DNA from 2 places in the Amedibacterium intestinale genome. Region 1 is predicted to be linked to the other one. Evidence: a T-box and tRNA genes for the amino acid it is inferred to sense, from the RefSeq annotation. Region 1 holds a T-box; the other holds one or more tRNA genes.
What was found. The T-box of region 1 lies ahead of ileS (isoleucine--tRNA ligase). A T-box ahead of a tRNA ligase gene usually reads a tRNA of that ligase, here a tRNA-Ile.

Region 1 (8,863 bases):
TGGGGCAAGTGGAAATGTAGATGAAATCATTGAACAATTAATAAAAGGAACTTTAAAAGACGATCAAAGTGGCATGTGCAACCATCATCATGATGGAACAGAACATAATTGCGGAGAACATAAGTGTTCAGATCATTAAGACATAAAGCAGCGGTTTTCCGCTGTTTTCCTTTTTTTATACAAAACTTATAGGATGTTGTGTGCGAAGTGTACAAATTATAGAAATAGTCTTTTTATAACGATAAAATTATGATAAAATATATTTAGTATATATAGGAGGTATGCCAAATGAGCATCGGTCAGAAATTTAAAGAATTTATAGCACCTATGGATGAAGATGAGGTATTGGAAGTAGAACAGGAAGAGGACACTCCTTCTATTTCTGCTTATGAACAGCCAAAATCGAAAGCAGTAAACCGTTTGCCAGGCGATACAAAAATGGTTTTATTTGAACCTAGATCTTTTGATGAAGCAGAAGAAGTGGCAAAACGCTTGAAAGAGAATAAAGCAGCTGTTATCAATTTACATAAACTTCAAAGAGATTATGCACAAAGAACAATTGATTTTTTAACTGGTGTAATTTTTGCATTAGATGGATCCATCCAGAAAATTGGACATAATGTTATTTTGTGTGCACCTAAAAATGTAGCCGTTCATGGGGAAATCAGTCTGGATGCAGATGAGGATTAATATCTGAAAAGATATCTGGAACATTTTCGGGGTAATGAGGAATTTGCCAAACGCGTTTACGACTTGTTGGAACAGTGTGAACGTAAGAAGCGAAGGATACTTACTCCCTTTTTTTCGCCAGATCAGATTTCTATTTGTGAACAGATTTTGGGAAAACAGGTGTATTATAAAATTGATGGAGGGTATGATGGAGCAGAACGCTGTCGTATAGCAATTTTACCTTATGAAGAAGATGCAGATATGAAAATTACATGTTTAAAAGCAACTTATTCTTCACAATTTGCAACTTTATCGCATCGTGATCTTCTAGGTGCCCTATTAAATCTTGGGTTAGAAAGAGAAACTCTAGGGGATTTACTGGTCAAGGATAATGCAATTTATATATTTGTTGATTCAGAAATAGAAAATTATATTGTTTGTAATTTAACAAAAATAAAACGATGCAGTGTGCATTTTCAGCCATATTATGAGAAAATTGAATATACGCAAAACATTATTTATAAAAATCTAATTGTATCGAGTTTGCGTCTTGATGTATTGGTTTCTGCTCTTGTTAATGTATCAAGGAAAAAAGCACAGGATTTTATTCGAGCAGGATATGTAAAAGTTAATCATATAGTTCTTGATGAAAGTTCATATTTATGCAATAATAATAGTGTTATTTCCATTCGTGGACATGGGCGTTTTCATTTTAAGGAAGTCATAAAGAGGACGAAGAAAGACCATTTAGTGATCGAAACGGGAAAATATCAGTAAGCAAGGGTGATGATATGGAAAAACGTGTATTTGACACAATGAAAAATGGATATAATCGTTATCAGGTAGATGACTATATACATTCTTTGGCAGAGGAAATTGAATCTTTGCGAAAAAAACTGGAATGTAACAACGTAATGATGGAACGTTTAAGTAAAGAAAAAGATGATTTGGAAAAAAAGTACAAAGAAGTAAGTGACAACCTGTATATTAAAGAGCAGGCTGCTGGAGAAATGGCACGAATGGCAATGAAGGAAGCCAATATGATTGTAGATACGGCAAATCAGAATGCGGAAACTATTATTAAAGAAGCGCTGATGATGGCAAGAGGAATTCTCTTGGATATTTCCAGATTAGGAAATGAAGCAAGAGATATGAAAGGAAATATGCAAGAGGAGTTAGAACGAATTAGGGAAGCTCTTGAAAATTTTGAGACTCCTGCAATACCGGATTTAAATCTATTGAAAAAAGAAGAATTGTAAAAGCTAGGAAGAAGACAAGTTTTTGTTTATGGATTTTAAGAGAGTAAACGGTTGGTGTAAGTTTATATGAAGTATACAAAAATATCACTTTGGAGCTGATTATCTGAACATAGTAAGATAGTTCGATACACTTATCGTTAAAAGTAGAGTGCTCTGTATAGAGAACTAAGGTGGTACCACGTTAAGCGTCCTTAGATGGATGCTTTTTTTATTTATAAGGAGGATGTTAAGTATGGAATATAAAGATACATTGTTGATGCCAAAGACAAGTTTTGAAATGCGTGGAAAGCTTCCAAGCAAAGAACCTGGATTTCAGAAACGTTGGAAAGAAATGAGCATTTATGAAAAAATGCTGGAAAAAAGAGAGGGATGTGAAGCATTTGTTTTGCATGATGGACCTCCTTATGCAAATGGTGATATTCATTTAGGACATGCATTAAATAAAGTTTTAAAAGATGTTATTTTAAGAAGTAAATTTATGGCAGGATATAAAGTGCCATATATTCCAGGATGGGATACACATGGACTTCCTATTGAAACAGCTATTCAAAAATTGGGTCATAACCGCAAAGAAATGGAATTATCTGATTTCCGTAAATTATGCTATAACTATGCATTGGAACAGGTAGAACGTCAAAAAGCTGGTTTCTTATCTTTAGGGGTAGTAGGAGATTATGATCATCCATATATTACATTGCAGAAGGAATTTGAAGCTCATCAAATTGATATTTTTGGTAAAATGGCAATGAATGGTTTGATTTATAAAGGATTAAAACCAGTATACTGGAGTCCATCTAGTGAGACAGCTTTAGCAGAAGCAGAAATTGAATATAAAGATATTAAATCACCTACAATTTTCGTTAAATTTGCTGTAAAAGATGGAAAAGGAGTTTTAGATACAGATACATCTTTTGTTATTTGGACTACAACACCTTGGACAATTCCTGCTAACTTGGCAATTTGTTTGAACAAAGATTATACATATGCACTTGTAGAAAGTGAAAAGGGAAAATTGATCGTTCTTGATGAATTAGTTGATTCTTTGTGGGAAAAATTTGGATTGACAGTAAAAAACAAAATTGCTACTTATAAAGGCAGTGAGTTGGAAATGATTACTTGCCAGCATCCTTTATATGATCGCGAATCTTTAGTGATTCTTGGAGATCATGTTACAGCTGACGCTGGTACTGGATGTGTTCACACAGCACCAGGATTTGGTGCAGATGACTTCTTTATTGGACAAAAATACGGTTTGCCAGCATATTGTAATGTTGATGAACATGGATGTATGATGGAAGAATGTGGAGAATGGTTAGCTGGTCAATATGTTGATGATGCGAATAAAACTGTTACACAGAAATTAGATGAACTTGGAGCATTATTAAAACTTGAATTTATTACCCATTCCTATCCACATGATTGGAGAACAAAAAAACCAATTATTTTCCGTGCAACAACACAGTGGTTTGCATCTATTGATAAAATTCGTACACAGTTGTTAGATGAAATCGCAAAAGTAGATTGGATTCCTAAATGGGGCGAACAGCGTATGCATAATATGATTGCAGATCGTGGAGACTGGTGTATTTCACGTCAGCGTGCATGGGGTGTGCCAATTCCAATTTTCTATGCTGAAGATGATACTCCAATTATGGATGAAAATGTATTTGCACATGTAGCTGCATTATTTAAAGAACATGGTTCTAACATCTGGTTTGAAAAAGAAGCAAATGAACTTCTTCCAGAAGGATATACACATCCTGGTTCACCAAATAACATTTTCCGTAAAGAAACAGATACAATGGATGTTTGGTTTGATTCAGGAAGTTCTCATACTGGTGCTATGATGGATAGAGGTTTAGGATATCCTGCTGATTTATATTTTGAAGGAAGCGACCAGTATAGAGGGTGGTTTAACTCTTCCTTGATTATTGGTACTGCAGTACATGGACATTCTCCATATAAACAAGTATTAAGCCATGGATTTGTTATGGATGGCAAAGGGGTTAAAATGTCGAAATCTCAGTGGAATGCAGTAGCACCTGGGGAAATCACAAAGAAATATGGGGCAGATATTCTTCGTTTGTGGGCAGCTAGTGTAGACTATCAGGCAGATTGCAGTATGTCTGATGAGATTATGAAACAGGTTAGTGAAAACTATCGTAAAGTACGTAATACATTTAGATTCCTGCTAGCAAACATCAATCCTGAAACAGATTTTACAAAAGAAGATTTAGTAGATGTAAAAGAGTTAAGTTTATTAGATAAATATATGCTGATTCGTTTATATGAAGTAAATGAAAAAGCTAAAAAAGCATATAAAGAATATCGTTTTGCAGATGTTACAAGTATGTTGACAACATTGATGACAAATGAATTTTCTTCTTATTATCTAGATTATACAAAAGATATTTTGTATATTGAAAAGAAAGATGATGTAAAACGTCGTCAGGTACAAACTGTTCTATATCATGCTTTAAATGTACTTGTCCGTTTATGGGCTCCAATTCTTGTTCACACTTGTGAAGAAGTAAATGATTTCTTCCACGCAGAAGATGAAAGTATTCACTTGGGAAGCTTCTTGGAATCTATTGATGTTGAGGAAAATGAAGAAATTAAAGCTGAGATGGAAAAATTAATGGCAGTACGTAGCGATGTCTTTAAGGCTTTGGAAGAAGCACGTGCGGATAAAATCATAGGTAAATCATTGGAAGCTTATGTGAAAGTGCATGTGAATGAAGAGCTATCTACTTTAATTAATAAGTATTGTGGTGCTCACTTTAACCAATGGCTAATTGTCTCTAAAGCTGAACTTTGCAATGAAGAATTAAAAACATATGATGTATGTCAGGTAAGTGTAGAAAAATGTAATGGTCATGTATGCCCACGCTGCTGGAATATCACAGACTCTACAGCAGAAGATGGATTGTGTGAACGTTGTGCATCTGTATTAAAATAAAGTATAAAAACAGTGAATAAAATAGATATTCACTGTTTTTAACATTCTCTCATATAAAAATTGAATATTTTTAAAAATTAAAGTACAATAGCTACGATAGAAAGAGGGAAGTTTATGAAAATAACATCTTTAACAAATGCCAAAGTAAAACAATGGTCAAAATATAAAGAAAAGAAATACAGGGAAATTGATAAAAAGTTTTTAATTGAAGGAGAACATCTTTTACAAGAAGCACATAAAGAAGGTTTGATTGAGTGTGTAATAAGTGTAGAAGAAAATACTTCGTGGGATATGTATGAACACTATGAAATTACTTCGGATATAATGAAGAAACTATCTTCTAGTGTTTCTGGAAGCAATATTATGGCATTATGTCATTACCCAGAACAAAAAGAAACGTATGGAAAGAAAATTATCATACTAGATGATGTACAAGATCCTGGTAATTTAGGCACAATCATACGAAGTGCGTTGTCTTTTGGATATGATAGTATTATCTTGTCAAAAGGATGTGCAGATGTATATAATGAAAAAGTTATTCGTTCTACACAAGGTGCATGTTTCCATATTCCGGTATTTCGAAAAGATTTACAGGAAGTTCTTACTGATTTTAAACAGCAGGGCATAGCAGTCTATGGAACTGCTTTAAAAAATGCAATAGATTTACAGGAACTTGAAGTTAAATCGCCATATGCCTTTGTTTTTGGCAATGAAGGACAGGGAGTAAGTCAAGGGATTTTAAATAGATGTGATAAACTTGTGAAAATTGAAATGGAAACTTTTGAATCTTTAAATGTAGCAGTTGCGGCAGGTATATGTATGTATACATGCAATCATTAACGATATAAAAATTGATATGAATCTATGTTTCGATAAAAAACAGATGATCAATGAGAACTAGTTCCATTACCATCTGTTTTTTTATATGGAATACAATAAAAAAACTGTGATTTATCAGAGAAGTAATTTTCTCTTATTCATCACAGTTTCTTTTTTATTAAGGACGTTTAACGATAACTGCTGTACCTTGACCTCCACCAATACATAGAGAAGCAAGTCCAAGTTTAACATCACGTTTAACCATTTCATGAATTAAAGATACTAGGATACGGTTACCTGAAGCCCCAACAGGGTGTCCTAAAGCGATAGCTCCACCGTTTACATTTGTTTTAGCCATGAATTCTTCACGGTCAATGCCATGTTCTTCAACTAATTCGTGGATAACTCCTAATGACTGAGCAGCAAATGCTTCGTTAAGTTCTACTAATTCAATATCTTGTAATTTTAAATCAGCATAGTTCAAAGCATTACGAATTGCTGGAGTAGGTCCTAATCCCATTGTTAATGGATCAACACCACCCTGTCCAATTCCAATAATTTCACAAATTGGAGTAAGATTATATTTTTCAACAGCTTCTTCGCTAGCTAATAAAACAAAGCTTGCACCATCATTGATACCAGAAGCATTACCTGCTGTTACTGTACCATCTTTAATGAATGCTGGACGAAGTTTAGCGAGTTTTTCTGGAGTAGATTTACGGTTAGGGTGTTCATCTGTATCAAAGATAACAGTTTCTTTTCTAAGTTTTACTTCCACTGGTACAATTTCATCTTTGAAACGTCCGCCATCTACTGCAGCGATAGCTTTCTGCTGAGAAGCATAAGCAAATTCATCTTGCATTTCACGAGTGATATTGTATTTTTTCGCAATATTTTCAGCAGTTACACCCATGTGGATTTTGTGTTTAGCATCTGTTAATGCATCATAAATCATGTGGTCTGTAACTTTGAAATCTCCCATTTTGTTTCCTGTACGAGTATTTGCAGGAATTAGGTAAGGAGCACCTGACATAGATTCAACACCACCGGCAATAACGATATCGTTAAAACCAGTTTGAATAGACATAACACCTTCCATTACTGTTCTTAAACCAGAACCACAAACCATATTTACAGAATGTGCACATACAGTTTCAGGAATACCAGCTTCCAATAAAATCTGACGAGCAATATTCTGTCCAAGTCCTGCACCTAAAACGTTACCGCAAATTAATTCGTCAACGTTTTCTGGAGCTACTTTGGCATCTTCCAATAAAGCTTTAACAACAGTTGTACCTAAATCAAGAGGAGATACAGTTGTTAAAGATCCTAGAAAGCTACCGATAGCGCTACGTTTAGCACTGATTACATAAGTTTTTTTCATATTCTTCTACCTGTCTTTCTTTTATGTGTACGTAGTTGTTACGTATTTCACACCATTATGATAGCGAAAAAAGATTTGTATGTCAACATCTTGTGAAAAAAATAATTAGTGAAATTCCATATATTTTCATTGTTATAAAAAAGTAGATTTCGTTATGTTTTATATTATAAATTATATAGAAAACAATAAGTACACGGTAAGAATTTAAAAAAATAAAAACTTGTTAAATTTTTAACAAATGTATTGACTACTGGCAGATAAAGGACTACAATGAGAAGTGGATTATGGGTTCCTTCCAGGAATTACATTTATAAATCCTATACTAGTTCAAGTAAATTCAAGGAGAGGAGAACACTTATGGACTTCATGTTAACAGAACAACAACAAATGATGAAGAAACTATTCGCTGAATTCGCTGAAAAAGATGTAAAACCTCTTGCAGCAGAAGTTGACGAAGATGAACGATTCCCACGTGAAAACGTAGAAACAATGAAAGCATGTAAAATGCTTGGTATTCCATACCCAAGAGAATACGGTGGTGCTGGAGCTGATTATTTAAGCTATATTCTTGCAGTAGAAGAATTAAGTAAAAAATGCGGTACAACAGGAGTTGTATTATCCGCACATACATCATTAGGTACTTGGCCAATTTTTGCATTCGGTACTGAAGAACAGAAACAGAAATATTTGCCAGACTTATGTACTGGTGAAAAATTAGCTGCTTTTGGATTGACAGAACCAAATGCTGGTACAGATGCTGCTGGTCAGCAGACAACTGCAGTGAAAGATGGAGAAGACTACATCTTAAACGGTACAAAGATTTTCATTACAAATGCTGGTGAAGCTGATGTATATATTATCTTTGCGATGACAGATAAAACGAAAGGTAACCATGGTATTTCTGCATTTATCGTAGAAAAAGGTATGCCAGGATTTACTGTTGGACAGCACGAAAAGAAATTAGGTATTCGTGGTAGTGCAACAAGTGAATTGATTTTCAACAATGTGCGTTTGAGTAAAGACCACCTGTTAGGTCAGGAAGGAAAAGGATTTAAAATTGCCATGATGACACTGGATGGTGGACGTATTGGTATCGCTGCTCAGGCATTAGGTATTGCACAGGGTGCGATTGATGAAGTTGTTCCTTATGTAAAATCTCGTAAACAGTTTGGACGTGCTATTTCAAAATTCCAAAATACACAGTTCCAGTTAGCTGATATGCAGACAAAAGTAGATGCTGCAAGATGGCTGGTTTATGATGCTGCATGTAAAAAACAGGAAGGAAAACCTTACTCTGTAGAAGCTGCAAAAGCAAAATTATTTGCAGCTGAAGTAGCTATGGAAGTTACAACAAAAGCTATCCAGTTAATGGGTGGATATGGTTATACTCGTGATTACCCAGTAGAAAGAATGTTCCGTGATGCAAAAATCACTGAAATCTATGAAGGTACATCTGAAGTACAGCGTATGGTTATCGCTGGAGCAATGTTGAAATAGTAGGAAAGGAATGAAGATCATGAAAATTATCGTTCTTGTAAAACAGGTACCGGATTCAACTGAAATCCGTGTTGATAAAGTAACTGGTACATTGATTCGTGCCGGTGTTCCAAGTATCATCAATCCAGATGATTTGGCAGGTGTTGAAGAAGCACTTAAAATTAAAGAAACAACAGGGGCAACTGTTACCGTAGTTTCTATGGGTCCACCTCAGGCTAGTGGAATGTTGAAAGAATTGTATGGTCGTGGAGTTGATGAATGTGTATTGATTACTGA
Region 2 (8,863 bases), 120 kb from region 1:
AAAGGAAGTCCGATTCCTAAACGAAGACGTTCCCCAACGATAGCTCTTTCTAAGAAAATGCTTTCTCTATATTTCGCATGTTCTCCAGGAAGAATCTTGTAAGGAAGTTGTTCGATTTTAGTTGCGTAATCTCCTCCTTCATACGCAAGACGGGCAATTTCCGTAAATACTTTTCTACGAATATCTGTTACTGAATTGTAGATTCCTCTCATAAACTTGTTCACCTCATATTCATTATACTTGAAATAGTAAAATTTAAAAGAGAAAAATTAAAAAATTCACAAATAAAATTAGGAAAGGTCGCAAAATAAAATATACTTTTGATTAATTCTTTCTATACCATATATTTGCCTATCAAAAAATACATTATAAACATATAGTAAAGTGAGATGTAGTTATCTCACATAGACAAGGAGGAAACAAATATGTTTGATGAAAGATGGAATGATGGAAAAAATTATGGAAGATGCTGTGATGGTTTTAATGATGAAAGATGGAATAGGGGATGTGGCTGCAGTCAATATGATGGATGGAATAGAAGATGTGGATGCCAGCATATCTCAGTTCGTTCATGCAATCACTGCCAATATCGTGATTTTGATCGCTGCGGCTACAGGGGAAATCGCTGTTATGTCGATGGAAGACGTGATTGCAGAGACAATCGCTTTGAGGATAACGGGGATTTCTGTAATAACTGCAATGACTACTAACTATGAGAACTTTCTCATAGTTTACATACAAACCATTTGCGTTATTTCTATTTTAAGATATAATAGGTTGCATTAAGAGGTGAAAGAGTTATGATTAAGCATATTATATGGGATTGGAATGGAACGTTATTAGATGATTTAGATGTTAGTATGGAAGCATTAAATTATGTGTTGGAAAAAGAAAATCTTCCTTTGGTGCTAGATAAAGAAGAGTATCGGAAATATTTTCAATTTCCTGTTATTGAATATTATAAAAAAGTGGGCTTTGATTTTAATAAGACTCCTTTTTCAGTTCTGGCAAAACAATATATGGATTATTACCAGCCAAACTCTTTGTCTTGTTCTCTTCATAAAAATGTAGAAGAAACGTTGCAGAAAGTAAGATCTAAAGATGTTTCACAGTATTTATTAAGCGCAAGCAATTTGGATTTTTTACATGAGCAGCTTGCAGAATATGATATAAAAAAATATTTCTTAGATATCAAGGGACTGGATAATATACATGCACACTCAAAAGCAGAGCTGGCGAAATGTTTTGTGGAGGAAAGCGGATTTAACCCTGATGAAGTATTGTTTGTAGGAGATAGTGTTCATGATAGTGAAGTTGCGAAATATGCAAACTGTCATTGTGTCTTGATTGCAAATGGACATGAACATAAAAGTAAATTATTGAATACAGATTCCTATGTTGTGGATAATATGAAACAGTTTTATGATTTTATTGTTGAAAATATAAAATAAAACAACTAGATTTATATAATCTAGCTGTTCCAGAATGAAAGCAGCGAAAGGTATGCTTTCTGCGGCTCATTTATAATTTGATAATGTTGAAGATGATTTGGAAATAATCGCTTGTATGGTGGGGTAGTAAAACGTTCATCAATAAAAACAATAACACCTTTATCATGGACGCTGCGTATGACACGACCAGCTGCCTGTAATATTTTATTCATTCCCGGAAACTGGTATGCATAAGCATAACCCATCTTTTTTTCTTTTTGAAAATGTTCTTTTAATAATTCTTGCTGAGGATTGATTTGAGGGAGTCCAACACCTATTAAAATGGTTCCTATTAATAAATCACCTTTTAAGTCAATACCTTCTGAAAACATGCCGCCAAGTACACAGAAATATACATGTAGTTTCTGAGTGCTGGAAAACTGATTTAAAAACATCTTCTTTTCGTCCTCTGATAAATTTTCTTTTTGAATAGTAGTTTGGATGTCAGGGTATTCGTTTGTGAAAGCATCATGAATTTGTTCCATATACGCATAACTTGGACAAAAAACGATATAATTGCCTTTTTTTGATAAAATAACAGCATGTAAATAGGATATAAGGGAAGGAAGAGATAAACTTCGATTCTTATATTTTGTAGAAATAGCGTTGTTTATAAGAATCATCGATTGCTCTTTATGGAAAGGAGAGGGCAATGATAACCGATTTGTTTCATCTTCTCCTCCTAGTAAATCTAAATAATAATCAATAGGGGATAATGTAGCAGAGAATAAGACAGAGGTTCTTCCTTTCTCCATAATGGATTTTAAAGGAGTTCTAGGATTCATACAAAACTGTTTGATAGTTACATCTTTATTCTCTTTATGTATCCAGGTTACAAAGTTTTCATCATAGTAATCCGAAATACGTAAATAATTGACTGCATTAAAATAGATTACTTTAATATCTTCATCATATGTATCATCATGTTCACTTTGTAAATATCCATCACAGTGTTCAATAAAATGATCTATCTTTTCTAATATAGAAAGCTGTGGTTCATTGGAAGCATAAAATTCGTTATCTTCACATAGAGAAGATAACTTTTTAAAATCTGCAAGAACAGACTTGATAGAAGAATGCAGCTGTTTTTCTTCTTTTGGAATATATTTTGATAGCTGCTGGAAAGAACTTTTTGATAGAACAGCACTATACATTTCTCTAGCTCGATCAACAAGGTTATGCGCTTCATCTACAAGAAATATGTAATTTCCTTTTTCCATAAAGAAACGTTTTAAATATACTCTAGGGTCAAATACATAATTATAATCACAAACAATAAGATCTGCATATAAAGAAGCATCTAGACTTAATTCAAAAGGGCAGATAGAATGTTTTTTCGCATACTGAGATAAAATTTCTTTATCCATAAGATCTTCATTGGATAAAAGTTCATATAAAGCATCTTTATTGCGACTGTAATATCTTTTTGCATATGGACAAATATGTGGATCGCAATTTCTTTCTTCTAAAAAACAAATTTTATCTTTTGCAGTAATACCTACACTTTTGAAAGGAAGTTTTTGTTCATATAAAAGATTTAAGGTATTGTATACAACACTGGATGTGATATTTTTTGCGCATAAATAAAAGATTTTTTCCGCCTTGCCTTCTCCAATAGCTTTTAGTGATGGAAAAAGAGTAGAAATCGTTTTTCCGATTCCTGTAGGAGCTTGGGCAAATAAAGAACGTTTATCTAAGATAGTTTTATAAACACCACTGGCAAATTCTCTTTGTCCACTTCGATAATTTTCAAATGGAAATACAAGTGATTTCAAAGACAGAGCACTATTCATGCGAATCTTTTGTGTAAGTTTTGCCCAGCGAAGATAAAGGGATAAAGTTTGTGTGTAAAAGGAAAGAAGTTCTTCTTTTGTTTTGACCTGTCGAAATGTTTTGGTTTGTTTTGTTTCAATTTGGTAATAAGTTAGCTGTACAAGGATATTGTCTAACCCATTTTGCTGTACATATATGTGGGCATAACAATATGCCTGTGCAAAGTGCAGGAAATTGGAATCATCGATTTCATCATAAGGAATAGCAGTTGTTTTGATTTCTTCAAGAATAATGTTATCTTCTTCTTTGAAGATCCCATCTGCACGTCCGTCTATAATGAAATTGATGGTATCGAGTTCTGTTTCTAATTTTAAATAAACTTCACTTTGGTAGTTTCCTTTTCCTTGCGATTGTAGCAAACGATGGATTCTGCTGCCTAGATTTGCACGTTCTATTGAGGCTGGAGTATAAGAAAGATCCCCACTTTTATAAAGAAATTCAACAAGCTCTCTTACAGATAAACGACATTCCAAAAAAATCACTCCACTTTCGTATAGTTTATTGTATACATTTTTTAAGAAATTTACAATGTAGAATGCTTGATTGTCATGTATAATACTTATGTAAAAAAACTGGAGGTTTATAATGAAAGAATTTGTAATTCAAAAAGATGATGCCAATCAACGAGTGGATAAGTTTATCATGAAAACAATGAAGACGATGCCTAAGAGTCTTATGTATAAATATATTAGAAATAAAAAAATAAAAGTTAATCGCAAGCGCTGTGAGATTTCACAAAGATTGCAGGAAGGGGATACCGTACAGTGTTTTATAGCAGAGGAGTTTTTTGAAAATAAGAAAGAATTGAAGTTTCTTAAGGTTCCTTCGAAAGTAAACTGCTTGTATGAAGATAATAATATTATATTATTGTGTAAGCCATCAGGGCTGTTGGTGCATAGTGATACAAAAGAATTGCAGGATAATTTAGCGGATCGTTATTTACATTATTTATATGAAAAAAAAGAATATGATCCAGAAATTTCACAAAGCTTTACACCTGCTTTATGTCATCGTATAGATAGAAATACAGAAGGGATTGTTATCGCTGCAAAAAATGCAGAAGCATTGCGAGAGATGAATAACTGTATCAAGGAAAGAAAAGTTGATAAGTATTATTTATGTATTGTCGAAGGCAAGATGGAAACAAATAAAAGCATCATAGAAGTTTGGCATAAAAAGTTTGAAGATAATCATGTAGAAATTAGCAAGGATAAAAAAGATGGATATCAAAAAGTAGTAACAGGGTATAAGGTATTAAGTGAGAAAAATGGTTTCAGTCTTTTAGAAGTAGAACTTATTACAGGGAAAAGCCATCAAATTCGAGCAGTTATGTCTTTTTTAGGGCATCCTTTATATGGAGATATCAAGTATGGTGCTAAAAGAAATGGAAGACAAGATTATCAGGCACTTTGCGCTTATAAAGTGAATTTTCATACAGAAAATAATTCAATATTATCGTATTTAGATGGGAAAGAATTTATGCTGCAGGATACAGGTGTTGAAAAAATATATAAAAATCTATAAGTGTATTTAAAAGCTGGCAATGTCTCGTTTTTAACAAAAAAAGTAAAATAAGGGTTGCATAAAGTGAAGGAATCTGATATTATATTAGGGCACTGATGAAAAGAGTGTTAGATGTGCGCCCATAGCTCAACTGGATAGAGCGTTTGACTACGGATCAAAAGGTTGTGGGTTCGATTCCTGCTGGGCGCGCCATTTATTTTAAACGGGACGTAGCACAGCTTGGTAGTGCACTTGATTTGGGATCAAGGGGTCGCAGGTTCAAATCCTGTCGTCCCGACCATTAAAATTGGCTGGGTAGCTTAGTTGGCTAGAGCATCCGGTTCATACCCGGAAGGTCGCGAGTTCGAGTCTCGCCCCCGCCACCAATTAGCTAAAAGGACCCTTAGCTCAGTTGGTCAGAGCATCCGGCTCATAACCGGTGGGTCGTAGGTTCGAGTCCTACAGGGTCCACCAAAAAAGTAAAAAGATGGAGGAATACCCAAGTGGTTGAAGGGTCCGGTCTTGAAAACCGGTAGGTCGGGAAACTGGCGCCTGGGTTCGAATCCCAGTTCCTCCGCCATCGAATTAAATATCGCGGGGTAGAGCAGCCTGGTAGCTCGTCGGGCTCATAACCCGGAGGTCGTTGGTTCAAATCCTTCCCCCGCAACCAAATGGTCCCGTAGCTCAGTCGGTAGAGCAAAGGACTGAAAATCCTTGTGTCGTTGGTTCGATTCCGACCGGGACCACCATTTGGAAAATAGCGTTTCAGCTGATGAATAAAGGCTGAAACGTTTTTTTTGTATATGATGTATCTTGTGTAAATTTTACGTATTGTTGTTTCTTCGTTTCTATTGAAATAGTGGCTTTGTAAAATTACGTGTGGTAAAACTAACAAAGGACAATAAAATAACTTGTGGGCATCAGTACCCCAAAGATGTTTATTGAAAACAAGATGTAAAGGATGAGAGAGCTGATCAGCTCTCTCGTTTTTAATATCAGAATGGAAGAATATTTTTGTTTTTTTCTTTTTCCAAAAGAAGTTTCAATCGTAGATTTTCTACTTCCAGCTCCAGCATCATAAGGCGCTGCTTTTTAATGTAAAGTTCTCTTTTGAGCCATCTTTCTTTACGTTGGTAATAAATTTTATTGTTCATTTTCATTTTCTCCTTCCTTAGGGTATAAGTGATAAGTGGTATCTTTATTCAGTACATAAAGCACTCTGTTTCGGAATCGTTTCCAATTGGTATATCCATTGGAATTGTGCTTGATACATTTGATCGTCCTGTTTCTGTTTTCTATGATCCCGCTGTTTATCTTTCTTCCATGTTCATTCGTGACGATAAAAGAATTTATTATTTCAGTCTTCCATCTGGTCATCGTATTCGCAAAGGATGATATTTCAGGTACTTTACAATCCCTGAAAGCACTGATCAGTTCATTGATATCTTTTCTTGCATTATCAAGATCACTGTTCTTATAGAAATATATCATCCTGTCTTTCAGATTCATGGCTTCTTCAAGTTCAGGGTTATACAAACACATATAATGCAGGATATCGTTATAGTTATAGTATCCCTGAAGTACTTTATTATATTTCTTTTCTCTATTTGGATCTGTATATGCAGGATCGTTTGTGAAGAGAAGCCAGTTGAATTTTTTATAAAGGTAATACTGTTTACGCATTCTTTCAGCTTTTTCTATCGAAGCTGCATCTGCATTTTTCAGATCCATGAGCTTATAGTTCTTTAACTGATTCATCGTACGCAGACGCACCTTGTCTACTCTTCTGTTCAGTTCCTGGATGAGATGGAATTTATCCGCAGCTATGGCGGCATTGGGGAACATCATCTTTGCGACGATCCTGTAGGTTTCCCATAAATCAATAGATACGGCCTTTACAGCACATCTTTCTTCTCGGGGAATGAAAGAAAAGTAATTGATGAGTTCGGACTTTTTCCTGCCTGGAAGAAGATCGATGACATTTTGGGAGTTGAAATCCAGAAGGACACATACATAGGAACTGTTTTCAGATTTGAAACTGTAGACTTCGTCGATATTCAGATATTCAGGAAGTTTTCTTCTGGATATCTGGACATGCCTGTCAAAGATGGACATGGCAGAAGTAGAGGATATATGATTTCTCTGTGCAACGCTTTTAAATGTATCGGCAGGGTTTTTCAGATCTCGAAGGACATTATATACGGTCAATAAAGAGATCTTCATTCCCTTGAAAGTAAAAGGATTGTCCTCATAGAAAGTCTTATTACATGCAGGGCAGATATAGCGTCTGGCCTGGTAATCGATATAGCAGGCTTCCGTATTCAGCATGGAATGTGTTATGCGTTTATGTACATAGCTTTTTACCTTGGAAGTGGGAAAGCCGCAGACAGGACATGAAGTAGTCTTTGGGGTAAGCTTGATCCTTACATGAACACCATCATCCTGATGATTTACCTGGAAAGAATCTATCTGTTCTTTCTGGAGATGAAAGAGATGAAGGATATAGTCGTCACTGATGGACGCAGAAGTAGTATCGTTTTTCATAAAAATCAAAAGAAAACATCAAGAACTGAAAATACAATGGATGTTTTCATCAACCTCCAGTCTATAATGATCATTACAGTGTCATTATGAAGGCAAAATGGAAGGCAGGAAAGGAATCCTATGTGGGAATGAAAAGAAAGCCGCGCAACTGAGCAAAATTTCTATGAAATCTATGAATATGAAAGACGAAAAAATCAGTAATTGAAGGGAAATAGGAAATATTCAGTAAAAAGGAATGATATCGATGAAAGATGGAGTAAAAGTAAACTGGATCAAGAAAAAGGTTAGAATGATCTTTATCAGTATCGTGATCGAGAATGATTTCTATTACATCAGAAGCCAGGAGTCTGGTGTAAGGAATTAAAGAAACAGGAAGGATGGCGTGAGTCTTGTGACAGTGAGGACAAATAATCCTGCATATCTTTAAGGTAATAATACCATTATGTGTAAGTAAAGATCTTTTATAATAAGCATGAAAATGAAATCCAAGATGAGAACAGCATGGACATGTGATGGAAGAAAGTTCGATCTTAGAAATATAGTCGTCATAAGATTTTTGAGATATGTACTTGAGAGAAAAGTTATTAAATGTTATCATAAAGATGCCTACTTTGGGTAAGTAAGAACCTAGGTCGCTAAACTTTGTGGTTCTTACTTTTTTTATATATTGATTTAAAGATATGATAACATAAATGATGATCGAAATAATGAGGAAATATCAGAAAAGGTACCCCAAAGATGATGAGAGCATGAAAAAAGCTGCAGTCACTAAGACCACAGCATAAAGTGTTGTCCTTTCAAACACCACGTAATTTTAGATTACCGAAATAGTTTTATGAATTTACCTATATATCTATTCTATATGAAATATAAGAGGATATAGATTAAGAGGTTGTATACTTTAATAAAATAATCTTGAAATAGACGTTTAGATAAGTCTGGATGATGTTTTGTTAAAGGTTTTTATTGAAAACGTACAAAAAACATTTTAATTGTTATGATAGAAATTGATATGATATAGCTAGTGTTTTATGTGGTTCTAATCATTATATACTTATTCTTAAGTACATACTAAATAAAAATGTTTATATTGTATTTTTAGATAAATTATATCTTAATTATGATATATATAAATATCATAAAAAATTAAACGATTTGTAGAAGAAATGATATTTTTAACAAAAAAAGTAAAATAAGGGTTGCATAAAGTGAAGGAATCTGATATTATATTAGGGCACTGATGAAAAGAGTGTTAGATGTGCGCCCATAGCTCAACTGGATAGAGCGTTTGACTACGGATCAAAAGGTTGTGGGTTCGATTCCTGCTGGGCGCGCCATTTATTTTAAACGGGACGTAGCACAGCTTGGTAGTGCACTTGATTTGGGATCAAGGGGTCGCAGGTTCAAATCCTGTCGTCCCGACCATTAAAATTGGCTGGGTAGCTTAGTTGGCTAGAGCATCCGGTTCATACCCGGAAGGTCGCGAGTTCGAG

Region 2: it has a tRNA-Ile gene. The T-box ahead of ileS (isoleucine--tRNA ligase) is inferred to sense a tRNA for this amino acid. The anticodon was not compared.

The regions. Positions count from the first base shown of each region.
Region 1 covers NZ_AP019711.1:439,265-448,127, forward strand. The annotation lists gene A9CBEGH2_RS02215 (NifB/NifX family molybdenum-iron cluster-binding protein) at 1-139, shown strand, start outside; gene A9CBEGH2_RS02220 (cell division protein SepF) at 289-690, shown strand; gene A9CBEGH2_RS02225 (YlmH/Sll1252 family protein) at 850-1,446, shown strand; gene A9CBEGH2_RS02230 (DivIVA domain-containing protein) at 1,461-1,928, shown strand; T-box leader at 1,925-2,124, shown strand; gene ileS (isoleucine--tRNA ligase) at 2,161-4,887, shown strand; gene A9CBEGH2_RS02240 (TrmH family RNA methyltransferase) at 5,002-5,727, shown strand; gene A9CBEGH2_RS02245 (acetyl-CoA C-acetyltransferase) at 5,885-7,090, opposite strand; gene A9CBEGH2_RS02250 (acyl-CoA dehydrogenase) at 7,448-8,587, shown strand; gene A9CBEGH2_RS02255 (electron transfer flavoprotein subunit beta/FixA family protein) at 8,607-8,863, shown strand, end outside.
Region 2 covers NZ_AP019711.1:322,484-331,346, forward strand. The annotation lists gene A9CBEGH2_RS01585 (4Fe-4S dicluster domain-containing protein) at 1-212, opposite strand, end outside; gene A9CBEGH2_RS01590 (hypothetical protein) at 426-710, shown strand; gene A9CBEGH2_RS01595 (HAD family hydrolase) at 801-1,451, shown strand; gene A9CBEGH2_RS01600 (ATP-dependent DNA helicase) at 1,472-3,805, opposite strand; gene A9CBEGH2_RS01605 (RluA family pseudouridine synthase) at 3,909-4,847, shown strand; tRNA gene A9CBEGH2_RS01610 (tRNA-Arg) at 4,963-5,039, shown strand; tRNA gene A9CBEGH2_RS01615 (tRNA-Pro) at 5,051-5,127, shown strand; tRNA gene A9CBEGH2_RS01620 (tRNA-Met) at 5,136-5,212, shown strand; tRNA gene A9CBEGH2_RS01625 (tRNA-Ile) at 5,224-5,300, shown strand; tRNA gene A9CBEGH2_RS01630 (tRNA-Ser) at 5,316-5,406, shown strand; tRNA gene A9CBEGH2_RS01635 (tRNA-Met) at 5,420-5,496, shown strand; tRNA gene A9CBEGH2_RS01640 (tRNA-Phe) at 5,500-5,575, shown strand; gene A9CBEGH2_RS01645 (hypothetical protein) at 5,822-5,980, opposite strand; gene A9CBEGH2_RS01650 (ISL3 family transposase) at 5,970-7,370, opposite strand; gene A9CBEGH2_RS12655 (DUF6431 domain-containing protein) at 7,489-7,968, opposite strand; tRNA gene A9CBEGH2_RS01655 (tRNA-Arg) at 8,631-8,707, shown strand; tRNA gene A9CBEGH2_RS01660 (tRNA-Pro) at 8,719-8,795, shown strand; tRNA gene A9CBEGH2_RS01665 (tRNA-Met) at 8,804-8,863, shown strand, end outside.